Linked DNA regions of Spartinivicinus poritis. The protein of the gene in region 1 interacts with the protein of each later gene in a pairwise test. Links are inferred from orthologs where the notes say so. Each region holds a gene or a part of one and is shown in the gene's direction. Other genes may lie near its edges.

Region 1 (5,349 bases):
GCTCAACGGCACTGGCAAAGCTAAGATTGGCACTGGTATATTCGTGAGCACAGTATATGAGAGTGTTAGCTGGAAGTGCCGCAATCTGGCTAAGTGATTGGTACATTTGTTTCGGTGTACCTTCGAATAATCGGCCACACCCACCAGCAAACAACGTGTCACCACAAAACAGGGTGGGCTGAGCCAGTAATTGGTCACTATAATAGGCAATATGGCCCCGCGTGTGACCGCCGACTTCAAGGACTTGAAATTCAGCGCCTAGTACATTTAGTAAGTCATTTGCTGAGAGTGAGTGTTGAATCCCTTCAATGCTTTCATTAGCTGGGCCATATGTGACAGGGTTGTGTTGCTTTAATAAAGTCTTCAAGCCTCCCACATGATCATAGTGGTGATGAGTAATTAAAATGCCTGCCAGGGTAAGTTGGTGCTGGTTTAGGTATTGGTTAACAGGCGCCGCATCTCCTGGATCTACCACCCAAGCTGTATGTGTATCTGAACAGCTGAGTAGCCAAATATAGTTATCATTAAAAGCTGAAATGGGGCTGACGTGAATCATTGTTAGGCGTATCCTGTCAATAAAGAAATGAAAGCAACTGACTACAACAGACAAAGAGCCTGCCATGCTGTTTAATAATACAACAGAACCTGAGCGCTGGTTCAGTGGCCAGCATCGGGCATTTTACCGGCTGCTGCCAGAGTTGCACCGTTGGTTATCCTCACCTTTGGGGGTGCGACTACTCGCCATCCAAGCCCAGCAACTAGAACATTGGTTGCCTTATAATTTTGGTTATCACCTCGTGCAAGTGGGGGTTTCTCCAGATTTACGGCTGGTTGATGCCTGTAGAATCGCCCACAAAGTCATTTTAACGCCACGCCTGATTACAACCAACTGCTCGCAATTACAAGGCTCCCTCACTGAATGGCCGATACAGCCTAACAGTGTTGATATGGTGTTTCTCCATCATGCGTTAGAGTTTTTTGAAAACCCTCACCGGCTGCTTTCTGAAGCAAATAAAGCCATTATTCCAGGAGGTAAGCTCATTGTGCTTGGGTTTAACCCCTATAGCTTATTGAACCTGTGGCGTGGTCTTGGGTTCCCTCATTACAAATTTTTACGTCAAGCCCATTTTATTCACCCTGGGCGCTTACAAGACTGGTTTAAGTTACTTGGGTTTGCTCTTGATAAGGTCTGTTATCCTGCAGTGAAGCTGGCTGATACCCAGTACCCCACGAAGTTGGATCGCTACTGTGAATCCATTGGGCTAGGCATTGGTAGTTTTTATATAATGCAGGCCACCAAGGAGACTGTGGGGATGACGCCAATAAAACCACTGTGGCGACCAACAGCTCCTAAGGTAGTGACACTACCCCTGGCTGAACCAACAACCAGGCGATAAGTTGTTTTAATTGGATAATTGAGCGTTTGATGAAGCAAGTTGAAATTTTTACTGATGGTGCTTGTAAAGGTAATCCAGGACCTGGAGGGTGGGGGGTTCTCCTCCGTTATGGGAATGTTGAAAAAGAGTTATTTGGTGGTGAAGAAAATACCACCAATAACCGGATGGAATTAATGGCTGCAATTGAAGGGCTGAAAGCTTTGAAACGCTCTTGTGATGTGAGTATTACGACTGACTCGCAATATGTTCGCCAGGGAATTACCCAGTGGTTACCTCGTTGGGTCGCCCGCAACTGGCGTACATCAGCGAATCAACCAGTCAAAAACCAGGACTTATGGCAGCAGCTGGCAGAGCAAACCAGTAAGCATCAAGTACAATGGTGTTGGGTAAAAGGCCACAGTGGACACCCTGAAAATGAACGAGCGGATGAACTAGCAAATCAGGGTATACCCTTCACGAATGATTTCTAGATTTTGTTATCTTCATTCCTCGCCCCAATCACCTATTATTTATAGGCTCATGGGGCCTCGTCACTCAATGGCCGCACCTAAAAACCATTCATATTGTGTATATTACAAGGCTTTTGTCGTAAATTTTTCATTAACACAACATTAAATCAGGTAGCAACACGATGCGCACGATTGTGCTGGATACTGAAACCACAGGTATCGACCCTAAGCAAGGTCACCGAATTATCGAAATAGGCTGCGTTGAGGTCATTAATCGCAAATTGACAGGTAATTCCTACCACCAATACATTAACCCTCAGCGTGAAGTGGAACAGGAAGCAATTGAAGTTCATGGCATTACCAATGAAATGCTGGCAGATAAACCGGTATTTGCTGCCGTAGCGGCAGAGTTTTTTGAGTTTATCAAAGGGGCTGAGTTAGTTATTCATAATGCTCCCTTTGATGTGGGGTTTATTAATCATGAGTTTGGCATGTTGGCTGCTACTAACCCTGGCCCAATAGAAAACTATTGTCGTATTACAGATTCATTAGTGTTAGCAAGAAGTAAGCATCCAGGTGCTAAAAATAATTTGGATGCACTGTGTAAACGTTATGGGGTTGATAACTCAGCCCGAACTTATCATGGTGCATTATTGGATGCGGAAATATTAGCAGATGTTTATCTGCTAATGACGGGTGGGCAAACAGCACTTGCCTTTGGTGGCAGTAATCAAAATCAAGAGGGAGGGCAGAGTGGTCAGAGTCAAATCAAGCGACTGGCTGCCAATCGCTCACCGCTACCTGTGATTAATGCTTCTGCCGAAGAAATAGTGGCACATGAGGCAAAGCTTGATGCCATTGCAAATCAAGGCCAGTGTGTATGGCGAGATAAGTATGAAAGCAGTAACTAAGTGAAGACAGTTTAAAGCCCTCCCTGCCGTAATTAGCGGCATTAGAGGGCAGTGATTTTCAGGGTTTATGATCGTTTGCGGTTTATTAAATAAAGTGGGTTACCATGGCATAGCCTACGCCACCTAACACTAATGTGTAAGGAAACGCCATAACCACCATTTTGCCATAGGACAGCCGAATGAGTGGGGCTAAGGCTGAAGTTAGCAGGAACAAGAAAGCAGCCTGACCATTAGGCGTAGCCACACTCGGTAAGTTGGTGCCAGTGTTAATGGCAATCGCCAATTTTTCAAAATGTTCCTTGCTAATTAGACCATTATCAAATACTTGTTTCACTTCGTTAATATAAACAGTGGCAACAAATACGTTGTCGCTGATCATTGATAATAAACCGTTAGCAATAAAGAACATACCAGGCTGAGCAGACTTATCCATTTCTAATACCCAGTTTATAATAGGGGAAAACAGGTGTTGGTCATGAATAACTGCTACGATCCCAAAAAATACGACAAGTAGCGCGGTAAATGGGAGTGCCTCTTCAAAGGCTTTACCAATTTGATGCTCTTCAATAATGCCAGTGAACGCGGTAATTACCACAATCACCAATAGCCCAATAAAGCCGACTTCTGCTACATGAAAGGCAAGTCCTAAAACCAGTAGAATGCCCGCGATAGCTTGAATGATTAAGCTGGCAATATCCTTTTTATTTCGTTGTGCCGCTTCTTCTTTGGCAAAGTCAACCAAGACAGTTCTAACACTTTCAGGAATTTGTTCCCCATAGCCAAACCAGTGGGTTTTTTCTAAAACAATGACTGTTAATAAACCTGCGGCAAGAACAGGCATAGTGACTGGCATCATGACCAAGAAGAAAGCAACGAAATCCCAGCCTACTTTTTCTGCAATTAACAGGTTTTGTGGCTCACCGACCATGGTACACACACCACCCAGGGCTGTACCAACAGCAGCATGCATCATTAAACTACGCAAAAAAGCGCGAAACTGTTCTAAGTCACGTCGGTGAATATCCACAATACTGTCATCAGCATGGGGGTCATGCTCTGAGTGTTGAAATTTTTTGCCAGAAGCAACTTTATGATAAACAGAGTAAAAGCCAACGCCGACACTGATAACAACGGCGGTCACTGTTAACGCATCAAGAAATGCGGATAAAACCGCAGCAACAATGGAAAACAGCAGAGATAGGATGATTTTTGAGCGAACAGAAATCAGGATTTTGGTAAACGTAAACAGCAGTAAATCTTTCATAAAGTAGATCCCTGCAACCATAAACATCAGGAGCAGGATAACGGGAAAGTTTTGTTCTACTTCATGCTTAAGTGCATCAGGTGATGTCATCCCCAAGACAATGGCTTCGATAACCAGTAAGCCTCCTGGCTGTAGAGGGTAGCACTTTAGTGCCATGGCTAAAGTGAAAATAAACTCTGCAACAAGCGCCCAGCCAGCTATAGTGGGTCCCATCAGATATAAAATAAAGGGGTTAATAATTAGGAAACCGATAATGGTGTATTTATACCAGTCGGCGGCATATCCCAAGAAATTGTGCATAAAAGCACTTTTAAGAGTGCTTGGCATAAATGGTACCTACTTACTTATCCATTATTTTGTTATGCGCGATTGTAGCCTGGTTTGGGTGCTGACTTTTTTAGCTTAAAAAATGAACTTTATTTAACCAAAAACTGTCGGCTAATAAGCTACTCACTATGACAGTTTGATCATGGCATGAGGCCTGATCGCAGCGCATTATATCGCTTTTGGTTATGATTAGAAGCTCAAACAGTCAATCCTCCTATATAAAAGAGAGGTTCTCTTAGATAGTTAATAACTGATTTTTTATTAATTGCTTGGTATAGTTGGCATACTCTGTGTGTTCTCATTACTATAATGCTTGTTAAGTATTTTTTTTATGACCATGGTTGCGGTTAGTTTAGACTATAAGCAATCAGTGTGGTCAGCTTTCCACAGAGTGAGTGCATGTTTTGCTGTGCCAAGGAACTCGTTCATAATTACACTTATACAAAACAATAGGTATATTACTGTGTAGCTTGGCTCAGCAACTAACTATACTAATCAAGATAACGGGCACTGCTGGTTTAATTTATTGAGGTTTGGAGTTTTCGACGAATGGCTGGAGCTACATCACTTAATCTGGTTCGGGAAGAGTTGGAAGCAACCATCCAGAATGCAGAGAGTAGTCTAGAGAGCTTTATAGAAGATCGTGAAAATAGTGGCCACATTCAGTCTTGTGTCGATTATCTTCAGCAGATTAGGGGAACACTCAGCTTAATTGAAATGAGTGGTGCTGAGTTACTCGCTCAGGAAATGGTCAACTTGGCGACTGATATCCCCGCAGGCGCTTCGCAAGAAAAAGACGAAACGTTAAGTGCATTAGGAAATGCTTTATTTGTTTTAAATCGCTATCTTGAATATTTGCTATTAAATAAAGCAGAGCTGCCTGAGTTATTGATACCTACCATTAATGATATGCGTGAGGCCAGGCATCAACCTACTTTACCCGAAAGCCACTTTTTTGCCGTGCGCCTTGATACGCCACTAGATTTACAGCCTAAAGCAGA
Region 2 (6,598 bases), on another replicon or contig:
GGTAGGTAGAGGTCCGCTGTGTGGAGCTGTAGTGACTGCTGCAGTGATTTTAGATCCTAACCAGCCTATTGAAGGTTTAAATGACTCAAAAAAACTGACTGATAAAAAGCGTGAGCAACTCTTTGACGTTATTCAGCAACGAGCCTTAGCATGGCATATCGGCCGGGCCGAGGTTGAGGAAATTGACCAGCTCAATATTTTGCATGCCACCATGCTGGCAATGCAGCGAGCAGTGTTAGGTTTATCAGTTAAGCCAGAGCTTGTGCTTATTGATGGTAATCGTTGTCCAGAACTTCCTTATCCTAGTCAGGCTGTGGTTAAAGGTGATTCTCAAGTGCAGGCAATTGCTGCAGCATCTATTTTGGCTAAAGTGACTCGGGACAGGGAAATGCATGTGTTGGATCAGCAGTATCCTGGTTATGGTTTAGCCAAGCATAAAGGCTATCCTACCAAAGCGCACTTAGCGGCTCTTGAAAAACAGGGGGTAGCCCCTATTTATCGGCGTTCATTTAAGCCTGTCCAGAGGCTGCTAGAAAGCTAATTTAGCATCTTGAATGGCTTATATCCTGCTACAAGTTGAGGTTATTTTTGTGGCGGATCAAGGTGGCGCATCCAGGGCTAAGTGGGCCTGATTTTGCCAAAGCTGTAAGTACTCTTCTAATAGTTCTTTTTCTAAACGAGTATTTTTTTGGCTGTGAATAAAGTCGCTCAAGTGCTTGGTAAGGTTTTTTTCAAGGCAGGGAGACTTTAAGGCAAAGGTATAATATAAAGGCTCGGAGTTAATATAATTAGTGAAGTGACGTATCTCTTGGTTAACTCCCATTGCTTTTGCGTAGGCAAGCCCAGGATAAAGTTCATAGACTACATAGTCTGCTCGTTTTGCAAGTAAGAGCTTAAAAGCAATTTCTAAGGATCGAACACCATAAAGGGCTAAGTGATCCTGAGCATATTGGTCGAACTTTTGCCCAAAGCTGTTGTTTATGAGAGTTGCACCACGTTTATTTTTAAGGTCGCTCCAGCGTTTAAATTTAAAGCCTTTACCATTGGCAACAAATACAACATTGGCAACCTGTGTATAAGCGGGCTTAACATACTCCATATAAGTAGTACGTTCGACGGTTAAAAAAGCACCTGCCAACATATCCAGCTCATTAGCTTTAATTTTTGCCTGGGCGCGGGACCAAGGGCCAACGTAAATGGCATCAACGGTTATATCTAAACTTTCTACGGCCCGCTTTAGCAAAGCAATGCTAACCCCTGTTAGCTGCTTAGGATTAGTTCTGTCTCGCCATAATAATGGTGGGTATTCTGGGTTGCCTGATATTTTAATTCGGGAACAGTTAGCAGCAGCTTGACTGGAAATACTTATTAAAGTCAGCACAACAATCAGGCAAACTAGTCGGTGTTGTAGTATTTGTTGTGGACTAGGGCAAAGCATTGGTGTGACTCTACATGGTTTTCAATTTTGTTGTATTTCACGTGACTAGTAATGAAAACACACTTTTTTGTTAGGTGCGAGTCTTTTGCAAATAAACCAATAAGTGGGCTGTTTTGATAGAGCTTACAGGTTCATTGAGAGCAGAAGAAATATTCGGGCTAGTAAATAAATTTGGGTTTTATAAAATAGCTGAACTGTGATGTTGTGAAAATACGGTATTCAGGTGACTCCTAGGTCATTAATTAAACTGGCATAGCCAAACTTATTATAGCCGCAAAAGATTTTATGTTTAGTCATTTAGGCTTTAGAGGACTCCATGTCTAATAACGCGCCAAATTTTGTTCATCTGCGATTACATACAGAATATTCACTGATTGATGGTATTGTAAAAATCAAGCCTTTGATTGCTGAAACAGTAGCTAAAGGAATGCCTGCTGTTGCTGTGACTGACCAAATGAATTTATATGCTTTAGTTAAGTTTTACAAAGCAGCACTGGCTTCAGGGATTAAACCTATCTGTGGTGCAGATCTTTGGCTGGAAAATGATGAAGCCAGTGCTTCTCCATTGCCGATGTTATTATTAATACAAAATAAAGAAGGCTATCGTAATTTAACGGAGCTTATTTCACAGGCTTATCAAATCAATCAACATCATGAAAAAGCCATAATCAAAAAGGATTGGCTTAAGCAAAAGTCAGCAGGGCTAATAGCCATTTCTGGGGGAAAACTAAGTGAAATTGGTTGTGCACTATTGGCTGGTCATCAGCAGCAAGCTGAGTCATTAGTTAAAGAGTGGCAGGCGATTTTTCCTGATCGTTTTTATTTAGAGTTACAGCGGACTGGGCGTGAAAATGATGAAGAATATTTACATGCTGCAGTGGCGCTTGCTGAAGCTTGTTGTTGTCCTGTTGTTGCAACCAATGATGTCCGTTTTTTACATCAAGAAGACTTCGATGCTCATGAAGCAAGGGTGTGTATTGGTGAGGGCCGAGTATTAGACGACCCTCGTCGTCCACGAAGGTACAGTGAACAACAGTATTTGCGCTCTCCAGAGGAAATGGTAGAGCTATTTGCCGATATTCCAGAAGCACTGGCCAATACAGTAGAAATTGCCAAACGTTGTACGATTGAGGTACAGCTAGGCAAATATTTTTTGCCAGAATATCCGGTGCCAGAAGGGAAAACCATGGATCAGTTTTTCCGTGAGTTTTCCCATCAAGGGCTTGAAGAAAGGTTGGCTATTACCTTAGACCCAGCTACACCAGACTATGAAAACCTGCACCAGCAGTATATTGATCGACTGAATTTTGAATTGGATATTATCCTACAGATGGGGTTTCCCGGTTATTTCCTAATCGTGATGGACTTTATCCAATGGGCGAAAAATAACGGTGTTCCGGTAGGGCCAGGCAGGGGGTCGGGTGCAGGCTCGCTGGTAGCCTATGCCCAAAAAATTACTGACCTTGACCCGTTAGAATATGATTTGCTATTTGAGCGGTTTTTGAATCCAGAGCGGGTGTCCATGCCTGACTTTGATGTTGACTTCTGTATGGATGGCCGGGACCGGGTCATTGATTATGTTGCGCAGAACTATGGTCGGGATGCCGTTTCCCAAATTATTACCTTCGGTACTATGGCTGCAAAAGCGGTTGTGCGAGATGTTGCGAGGGTGCAGGGCAAGTCATATGGATTGGCTGACAAGCTGTCTAAAATGATTCCCTTTGAAGTAGGGATGACTTTATCCAAAGCCTATGAGCAAGAAGAAACCATTCGTGAGTTTTTAGCTAGCGATGAAGCTGCCCAAGAAATTTGGGAGATGGCGCTTAAGCTGGAAGGGACCACTCGAAATGTAGGGAAGCATGCGGGTGGAGTTGTAATAGCGCCAACTAAGCTCACAGACTTTGCCCCCCTTTATTGTGATGAGGAAGGCCATGGCTTAGTTACCCAGTTTGATAAAGATGATGTTGAACAGGCTGGGTTGGTTAAGTTTGACTTTTTGGGGCTAAGAACTCTAACGATTATTGATTGGGCATTAGAAACCATTAATAAGCGTCGAGCGATTAAAAGTGAAGCGCCTATTGATATTAGCCAGATAAACTTAGCAGATGAATTAGTTTTTAAGCTATTGCAGCGAGCAGAGACAACTGCCGTGTTTCAGCTTGAATCCCGTGGAATGAAGGAGTTGATTAAGCGCCTACTGCCCAGTTGTTTTGAAGATATTATTGCGTTGGTGGCATTATTCCGGCCAGGACCACTTCAGTCAGGGATGGTAGATGACTTTATTAATCGTAAGCATGGTCGTGCCACCGTAGAATACCCGCACCCTGATTTGGAGCCAGTACTATCCAACACTTATGGAGTCATTCTGTATCAGGAACAGGTTATGCAGATTGCTCAGGTACTGGCTAATTACACCTTAGGTCAGGCTGACATGCTCCGTCGAGCCATGGGTAAGAAAAAGCCTGAAGAAATGGCCAAGCAGCGGGAAATATTTAATAAAGGTGCTTCAGACAATAGCATTCCTGCAGAACAAGCGACTTATATTTTTGACTTGATGGAAAAATTTGCAGGCTATGGATTTAACAAGTCTCATTCAGCTGCTTACGCGCTAGTTTCTTATCAAACAGCCTGGCTGAAAGCCTATTTCCCAGCAGAGTTTATGGCTGCGGTGTTGTCTTCAGATATTCATAACACTGATAAAGTAGTGATTCTGATTGAAGAATGCCGCTCGATGAAGCTGAATATTACACCACCCAATGTGAATATCAGTGAATATAAATTTACCGTGAGTGATCAGGACGACATCGTCTACGGCTTAGGTGCGATTAAAGGGGTTGGAGAAGGCCCGATTGAAGCCATCGTTGAAGCGCGAAAAGAGGGGGGTGCTTTTAAGGATTTATTTGATTTTTGTAAACGCATAGATGGTAAAAAAATTAATAAACGGGTGATGGAAGCCCTGGTACGCTCAGGGGCTTTAGACCGGCTGGGCCCAGCTCAATATCAGAAAATGGCATTTCTTGGTAAGAATCGAGCGGTCTTGTTTGCTGCTATGGAAGATGCGTTAAAAGCAGCTGATCAAGAGGCAAAAAGCCAAGATAGTGGTCATGGTGACTTGTTTGGGGAGCTGATGGCTGAAACGGAGCAAGACTGTTATGAATATTACTATAACGCCTATGAGTGGCCTGATAACCAGCGTTTGGTAGGAGAAAAAGAAACGCTTGGGCTGTATTTAACTGGCCACCCCATAGATCAGTATGAGTCTGAAATTAAGCACATTATTAGAAACCGCATTGTTGATTTACGGCCGGCCCGAGAAAGCCAATACATCGCAGGATTAATTGTTGCTTTGCGAGTCATGCGTAACAAGCGTGGCCAGAAAATGGCTTTTATCACTTTGGATGATCGTACTGCAAGAATTGAAGTTTCTGTATTTTCAGATCAATTTGAACAGTATCAGCAACAGCTGGAAAAAGATGCACTGGTTATTGTGGAGGGTGAGGTAAGTCATGATGACTACACTAATAACTTGAAAGTGCGCGCTAAGTCATTAGCTAATTTAACGGAAGCACGCAGTAAATATGCACGACAGCTTCAGTTAGTAATTCCGGAGCAAACTTTTAAGCGAGACTTTGTAGAAAACTTAGCTACCCTACTGGCAGAGTATAAGGGGCAGCTACCTGTTACCATTGAATACCAAAAACATGATGCTAAGGCTAAATTGATATTGGCTGATCAATGGCGTGTAGCCCCAACTGATGAGCTTATTCAAGCGTTGAAGAAACAGTATGGAAAAAATTCAGTTGAGTTGCAGTATAGATAATTTGTTAAATGATAAAACAGGTCTATTGTGTCACTGCACTCGACTAAGTAGTCACAATCACGTATCTTATGCTCCTTTTTAGTTGGGCATAATCCGTTAGCAGCCACCGTAATAGTAAGGCAAGAATTACGACTATGAACCCCCAATACCTAGATTTTGAGCAGCCGATTGCAGAGCTGGAAGCCAAAATAGAAAGTCTCAGTTCAACTGAGCAGAACAGCAGTTATGATATTGATATTGCTGAGGAAATAGAAAAGCTTAAGACTAAAAGTAAGTCGCTAACTCAGCAGGTTTTCAGCAAGCTAACCGCTTGGCAGCGAGCACAAATCGCTCGTCACCCTCAGCGGCCATATACTTTTGATTATGTTGAGCATATTTTTAATGACTTTGACGAATTACATGGCGATCGTAAGTTTGCAGATGACCAGTCGATAGTAGGTGGTATTGGTAAACTGGAAAATCAGCCAGTGATGATTATTGGTCATCAAAAAGGCCGTGATGTTAAAGAAAAAGTTCGCCGCAATTTTGGTATGCCTAAACCAGAAGGCTATCGAAAAGCTTGCCGGCTAATGGAGTTAGCTGAGCGGTTTAAAATACCTGTATTGACGTTTATCGATACGCCAGGCGCATACCCTGGTATTGATGCGGAAGAGCGTGGTCAAAGTGAAGCAATTGCTTATAACCTGGCGGTCATGTCCCGTTTGAAAGCACCTATTATTTCCACAGTGATCGGAGAAGGGGGCTCAGGTGGTGCATTGGCAGTTGGTGTATGTGATCATCTCATGATGCTGCAATACTCTACTTATTCGGTGATATCTCCAGAAGGCTGTGCGTCTATTTTATGGAAAAGTGCTGAAAAAGCCGCTGATGCTGCAGAGGCAATGGGGATTACCGCTGACCGTTTACTAGAACTTGGTTTTGTTGATCGGCTGATTCCAGAACCGTTAGGCGGTGCCCACCGGGATCCTGTACAGATGGCCGCCAGTATTAAAGAATCACTGATTAAAGAGCTGGACGTACTAAAGCGTCACTCAACTGATGAACTGTTGGATTTACGGTACAAGCGCTTGATGTCGTATGGTTCGTTTGGCCAGTAATTGATATTAAAGCTGAACCCGTTTTCTAACAAAAAGCCGACTATTTAGTCGGCTTTTTAGTATTGTCCTTTTGTTGAACTGATAGCGTATAACCTTTCATGGACCTGCCACAGCTATACTGCCAAAACTTGGAACGATTATTAGCTGACTATACTCCCACACGACTAGTAGTAGCGTTCAGTGGTGGGTTGGACTCGACAGTGTTACTGGATTTAACCTGTCAGTACGCTGCGCAGCATCAAT
Region 3 (5,553 bases), on another replicon or contig:
TCCAGAAACACCAAACGTTAATGCTTGCCCAGCCACTTCAGCAGAAAAGACCATACCTGTACCACATAGTGGACAGTAGGTGATTGTGACTGGCTGGCGATTAATCGTGTCATTAACGATTTCATGGTAGTTCAGGATTTTAATTGGGTAGGCCTTACTGTGGCCATTGATTGTTACACCGAGTACTCGATCTTCAGGCTTTAGAAAGGCTTGAGCTTGTGCTGCTTTCACAAACTGAGGTTGGTCAATAGCGGGAATACCATCACGGGGTGGCCCACCGTGAAAAATTTTCTCTGCTGGGATAGTACTGTTGGTCAGGTTAAAGCCATTATTAGATAGCCAGTGACTTTCTGCCGCTAGTATTTGGCTGAGCAAGGTGCTCAACAACAAGCTACTCAGGGTGTAAACCAGAGATAAGTAACGCATTACTTATGTATCTCTAAGTTGCTGGTATACCTATAAAGAAACCCTTTGGGTTGGGTTTCTTTCAGATTTTTTTGCTTCCTCTGCTACTGCTTAATGCGCACGTTTAATGGGAGACTCTCGGGTGGCTTTAGGGGAAATACCCGGCAGCTGACAGTGAGTGACTTGCTGGCGGATAAACTGGCGAGCCAAGGGTAAACTGCCAAAGTAAAATGGCTGGTAGCAGCAACTACGCGTATGGTCGCGGTATTCAACATACACTACCCAGAATGGTTTGCTGTGGCGCCTCGGTTGTTTAATCCACAGTTGGCTGGCCCAGTAATAGAGCAGGCAGTGATACTGTTGGTGCTCAACATGACCAGCAAATTCAGCAAGCTCCTGTTGAGAGGTAATATCCGCAGGCTTGGGCAAAGGAGCAAAGGCATTTGTATTGGTATGCTGAAAAAGGTGTTGGTTGATCATCGTGTTCTCCTGCTACTTAAACAGAGAACTGACGTTTGGTTTGAGAGAGCCTATTTAGTTGCTTGGCCTTGATGCGCTATCGCATTTCAATGGGGCCATGCCACATCTCCGTCACCGGAATCCACCTTGCTTAGGTTAGCAGGTTGGCAAGGACGTCAGTCCTATTCTTGATGTATGTTGAATTAGTTGATAATAAGTTAACGTCTATATTTTTCTGTTAAAAGTTACTGAGTACTGCTTATGTTTTAAAGTTTTTTGCTGGCCAATAGCCATTTACCCAGCGCTCAATATAGTCAAACTTTATGTATAAAAATAGCATCAGTGGTCAATATTGTGAGCCTATTAAAGCAGTATCGACCTTGCAACTCAAGTATCCTTTTGCCTGGTATCTGATAATAGAAATGACGCAGTCATTAGGCTTTCCATATTATCCTACAGGTGCATGTCCCTTAGTAAACTCTTAGGCGTAAAAGCAAAGTTTGATATACTGAGAGGTTTTATCTGTTGCGGTAGGTAAAGTAGTATGCAACATCTCATCAATCAGCGATTTCAGGCAGCTAAATGAGCTATCAGGTATTGGCCAGAAAGTGGCGGCCAAAAACATTTAAAGCTATGGTTGGACAAAATCATGTACTCCAGGCATTAATTAATGCATTGGATCATGGCCGGTTACACCATGCCTATTTGTTTACTGGCACGCGAGGGGTGGGGAAAACCACCATTGCTCGTATTTTAGCCAAATGTTTGAACTGTGAAACGGGTATTAGCTCGGAGCCTTGTGGCCAATGTTCTGCCTGTCAGGAAATCGACCAGGGACGTTTTGTTGACCTGCTAGAAGTGGATGCGGCATCCCGAACCAAAGTAGAGGATACCCGCGAACTGTTGGATAATGTGCAGTATGCGCCTACCCGTGGTCGGTTTAAAGTATACCTGATTGACGAGGTGCATATGCTGTCAGCTCACAGTTTTAATGCATTACTCAAAACCCTTGAAGAACCGCCACCTCATGTGAAGTTTTTGTTGGCAACCACAGACCCGCAAAAACTGCCAATCACGATTTTGTCTCGGTGTTTACAGTTTGGCCTGAAAAATATGTCGCCAGAGCGGATAGTTGATTATCTGACAACGGTGTTGGAAGCCGAGCAGGTAGGCTATGAGTCAACAGCACTGTGGCAAATAGGTCGAGCTGCGGATGGCAGTATGCGGGATGCATTAAGCCTGACGGATCAAGCCATCGCTTTTGGTAATGGCCAGGTGACAGAAGATAAAGTCGCTGCCATGTTAGGCACGATTGATCAGCGGCAGGTCTATCGAGTAGTTGAGGCTTTAGCTAGTCAGCAGCCTGTCGCTGTCTTAGCGGCTGTTGCTCACTTAGCAGAATTTGCCCCTGACTATATTAGTGTATTAGCAGATATGCTGTCCGTGTTTCACCGGGTTGCGTTGGCGCAAATGGTGCCAGATGCTGTCGACAACAGTCAGGGTGATCAGCAGCAAATATTGGGATTAGCCACTGACATGACGGCAGAAGATGTACAACTGTTTTATCAGATTGGTTTGCAAGGGCGGCAGGATTTAGCGATTGCACCAGACCCTCGTTCAGGGTTTGAAATGGTATTGTTACGGATGCTGGCTTTTCGCCCTCAGCAAGGCCCAGTAGTACCTCCGACTCAGCCATTGCCTGGCACTGAAGAACCACCCATTGATAAGGCCAATGACAAGTCCAATGATAAGGTCTGTCAGCCTGGCCAAGGCAGTAATACATCAAGTGCAGCAGAAACCAATTCTATGGAAACTCACTCCTTAGAAGCCAATAGCCTACCTGGTCAATCAACCATTGCTAATGAGCCTCAACAGTCGCTAGAGCCTCAGCAATTGCCAGTGTCTCCTAAACATACGGAACCTACTACTTCTCAACAGGTGGTGGAGTCAAGCCCTGCCAATGCTGTGGTACAGGCGTTACCTGCTAGTGGGTTGGAGCAAAGTCCAGAGCCTGCAGGATACAAGCAAGCTGTGACTGATATCAGTCAAACCGATGTTAACCAGCCATCAGGGCAAGTGAGTCAGGCAACAATGACAAGTGATGCTGCTGCTGAGCTGGCCAGCTACCAACAATATGCAGAAGCGATGGTGCCGGATTATGAAGACTACTCCGCAGCCAGTGCATATCAACAACCATCACCTATAGCAGAGCAGCCAGTTGCCAGTTACCCCACTCCTGCTGTGGGCGCGGAACAACCAATGACTGGGGCTGCTGCAACTCAAGCGAGTACAAAGGTAGATAATACCTCTGCGCTTAAGCAAGCCATTGCCGCAACAGCAGTACCTGTTGAAGCAACGTTAACGACTTCAGAAATGGTTAAACCTGCTGCTTCGGCGACTATGCTTAAAGAAGAGGTAGCAAAAACATTTACGTTAACCACTGTAAAGCCAGAAGATTGGCCGCAACTCTATGCTCAGTTATCAATCAGTGGTGCGGCTAATGCCATTGCTCAGCAAATGGAGCTGGTCGAGATAACTGCCGGGCTTTGGTATTTTCGTATTGCCAAAGAACATACGGTATTACTGAATGACAGCCAGATTCAGCGGGTGAGCCAGGCGCTATCTCATTATTTTGCTACTGAAATTCAAGTATCACTTGATAAGGTAACAGCAACTAAAGCAGAAACCCCAGCCGCATATCGTGCCCGGAAGCGACGGGAGCGACAAGCTGCAGCAGAACAAAGTATTATTAGCGACCCAAATGTGCAGGCATTAATGCAGCACTTTTCTGCTACAATCGTCGAAAACTCAGTAATGCCAATCGACTCTTAAGCATTACTGGTATTTAGCCAAAGCAAAATGAGGTTTTTATATGTTTAAAGGTGGTATGGGCAACCTAATGAAACAAGCCCAGCAAATGCAAGAGCAAATGCAAAAAGTGCAAGAAGAACTGGCCAATGCCGAAGTGACAGGTGAGTCTGGTGCTGGGCTGGTAAGTATTGTGATGACAGGCCGCCATGATGTTAAGCGAGTGAATATTGACCCTAGCTTGCTGCAAGAAGATAAAGAAATGCTTGAAGATTTAATTGCGGCTGCAGTTAATGATGCAGTACGTAAAGTAGAAAAAAATAATCAAGATAAAATGGCCAACCTGACAGGTGGTATGAAGCTACCTGAGGGTTTTAAGTTTCCATTTTAGCAGCCAGAGAGGTAGGGGTAACGCACTCTAGTGGTGCCCCTCTCGTGCATTAGTCGACAGTTACAGCACACCTATGTCTTTTAGTCCTTTAATTTCTGAATTAATAGCTGCATTTCGCTGTTTGCCCGGTGTAGGTCCCAAATCAGCCCAACGGATGGCACTGCACTTACTGGAGCGTGACCGGCAAGGCGCATTGCAACTGTCTTATAGTTTGCAGCAGGCTGCAAATCAGGTAGGCAATTGTCAGCAATGCCGAACCTTATGTGAAACCTCACTTTGCCCTATTTGCAGCAGCAGCCGGCGGCAACGGGAAACAATCTGTGTTGTTGAAACACCCGCTGATGTATTGGCGATTGAGCAAGCGGGTGGCTTTAACGGTTTATATTTTGTGCTAATGGGGCATTTGTCACCACTTGAAGGAATTGGTCCAGAGCAGCTGGGCTTGGACCAGTTGATTAGGCGGGTAAAACAAGACCAGGTTGAAGAGTTGATTTTGGCCACTAACCCTACCGTAGAGGGTGAGACCACCGCTCATTATATTGCAGACCAGCTCCAGGGCTTACCTGTTAGATTATCAAGAATTGCGCATGGTATTCCCTTGGGAGGCGAGCTGGAATATGTCGATGGTGGAACGTTAGCTCATGCATTGGCTGGACGTAAACCCTGGTTAATCAATGACTGATACATTGCATTCACCTGCTTCTCCTCACTGGATTACAACCAATGAGGCTTTAGCCCAGCATGCCCTTGCCTGGTTAGAGCAGCCACATTTAGCGTTGGATACTGAGTTTTTCCGCTGCCAGACTTTTTATGCAAAGCCAGGTCTGATTCAGCTGGCAACAGCTGAACAGGTATTTTTTATTGACCCCTTGCAAGTCACTGACTTTGAGCCTTTAGCCAAGGTGCTTGCAGCCCCGCAAGTCATCAAAGTGTTACATGCTTGCAGTGAGGACCTGGAAATATTTCAACAGTTAACAGGGACACTCCCCGTACCACTGTTTGATACCCAGTTGGCTGCAGCATTTTCGGGGTTGGGGCCATCAGTGGGCTATCAACGCCTGGTGACTGAACTATTGGGTATTCAGTTAGCTAAAGATGAAACACGCTCAGATTGGTTACAGCGACCGCTATCGGATGCACAAATTACTTATGCAGCATTAGATGTACATTACTTGTGGCAACTCTATCAGCCATTGTTGAATCAGCTAAATACACAACAAAGACTTGGCTGGTTACAAGAGGAGTGTCAACAACTTATTGAGCAAGCGGCTAATCCTCTCTTACCCGAGAATGCCTATCAACAAGTTAAATTAGCCTGGAAACTGCGTCGCAGTGAGCTGGCTATTTTGCGAAAGTTAGCGGCCTGGCGAGAAAAAGAAGTAAGGAAGCGGGATATTCCCCGTCATCGCCTCTTGACGGATGATCAGCTGTGGTGGTTAGCCCGGATTAAACCTCGCAAGCTGGTACAGCTGGACAAAGTGCGTGGCATT

Evidence for each region.
Region 2: the proteins of dnaQ (region 1) and dnaE interact in binary tests that used the Escherichia coli proteins (3 or more experiments, as listed by UniProt). The link is inferred for Spartinivicinus poritis from one-to-one orthologs.
Region 3: the proteins of dnaQ (region 1) and dnaX interact in binary tests that used the Escherichia coli proteins (3 or more experiments, as listed by UniProt). The link is inferred for Spartinivicinus poritis from one-to-one orthologs.

The regions. Positions count from the first base shown.
Region 1 is NZ_JAPMOU010000003.1:167,032-172,380, reverse strand. Bases 1,115-3,892 are described here. They hold dnaQ (DNA polymerase III subunit epsilon), read left to right. Parts: upstream 1,115-2,028; coding sequence 2,029-2,757; downstream 2,758-3,892. Other genes in these bases: nhaB (sodium/proton antiporter NhaB), read right to left, coding at 2,843-3,892; rnhA (ribonuclease HI), read left to right, coding at 1,427-1,867; ORQ98_RS03765 (class I SAM-dependent methyltransferase), read left to right, coding at 1,115-1,397. In the rest of the region: gloB (hydroxyacylglutathione hydrolase), read right to left, coding at 1-556; more of ORQ98_RS03765, read left to right, coding at 621-1,114; more of nhaB, read right to left, coding at 3,893-4,348; ORQ98_RS03745 (FimL-related protein), read left to right, coding at 4,898-5,349. UniProt on the Escherichia coli protein: DNA polymerase III is a complex, multichain enzyme responsible for most of the replicative synthesis in bacteria. The epsilon subunit contain the editing function and is a proofreading 3'-5' exonuclease.
Region 2 is NZ_JAPMOU010000001.1:47,382-53,979, reverse strand. The notes cover bases 1,432-5,458. They hold dnaE (DNA polymerase III subunit alpha), read left to right. Parts: upstream 1,432-1,754; coding sequence 1,755-5,258; downstream 5,259-5,458. Other genes in these bases: accA (acetyl-CoA carboxylase carboxyl transferase subunit alpha), read left to right, coding at 5,393-5,458; ORQ98_RS00260 (substrate-binding periplasmic protein), read right to left, coding at 1,432-1,438. Also shown: rnhB (ribonuclease HII), read left to right, coding at 1-541; more of ORQ98_RS00260, read right to left, coding at 599-1,431; more of accA, read left to right, coding at 5,459-6,355; tRNA lysidine(34) synthetase TilS, read left to right, coding at 6,454-6,598. UniProt on the Escherichia coli protein: DNA polymerase III is a complex, multichain enzyme responsible for most of the replicative synthesis in bacteria. This DNA polymerase also exhibits 3' to 5' exonuclease activity. The alpha chain is the DNA polymerase catalytic subunit.
Region 3 is NZ_JAPMOU010000063.1:17,313-22,865, forward strand. Bases 1,090-4,071 are described here. They hold dnaX (DNA polymerase III subunit gamma/tau), read left to right. Parts: upstream 1,090-1,446; coding sequence 1,447-3,696; downstream 3,697-4,071. Other genes in these bases: ORQ98_RS26030 (YbaB/EbfC family nucleoid-associated protein), read left to right, coding at 3,737-4,063. In the rest of the region: ORQ98_RS26015 (DUF3179 domain-containing protein), read right to left, coding at 1-426; ORQ98_RS26020 (hypothetical protein), read right to left, coding at 517-885; recombination mediator RecR, read left to right, coding at 4,137-4,745; rnd (ribonuclease D), read left to right, coding at 4,738-5,553. UniProt on the Escherichia coli protein: Part of the beta sliding clamp loading complex, which hydrolyzes ATP to load the beta clamp onto primed DNA to form the DNA replication pre-initiation complex.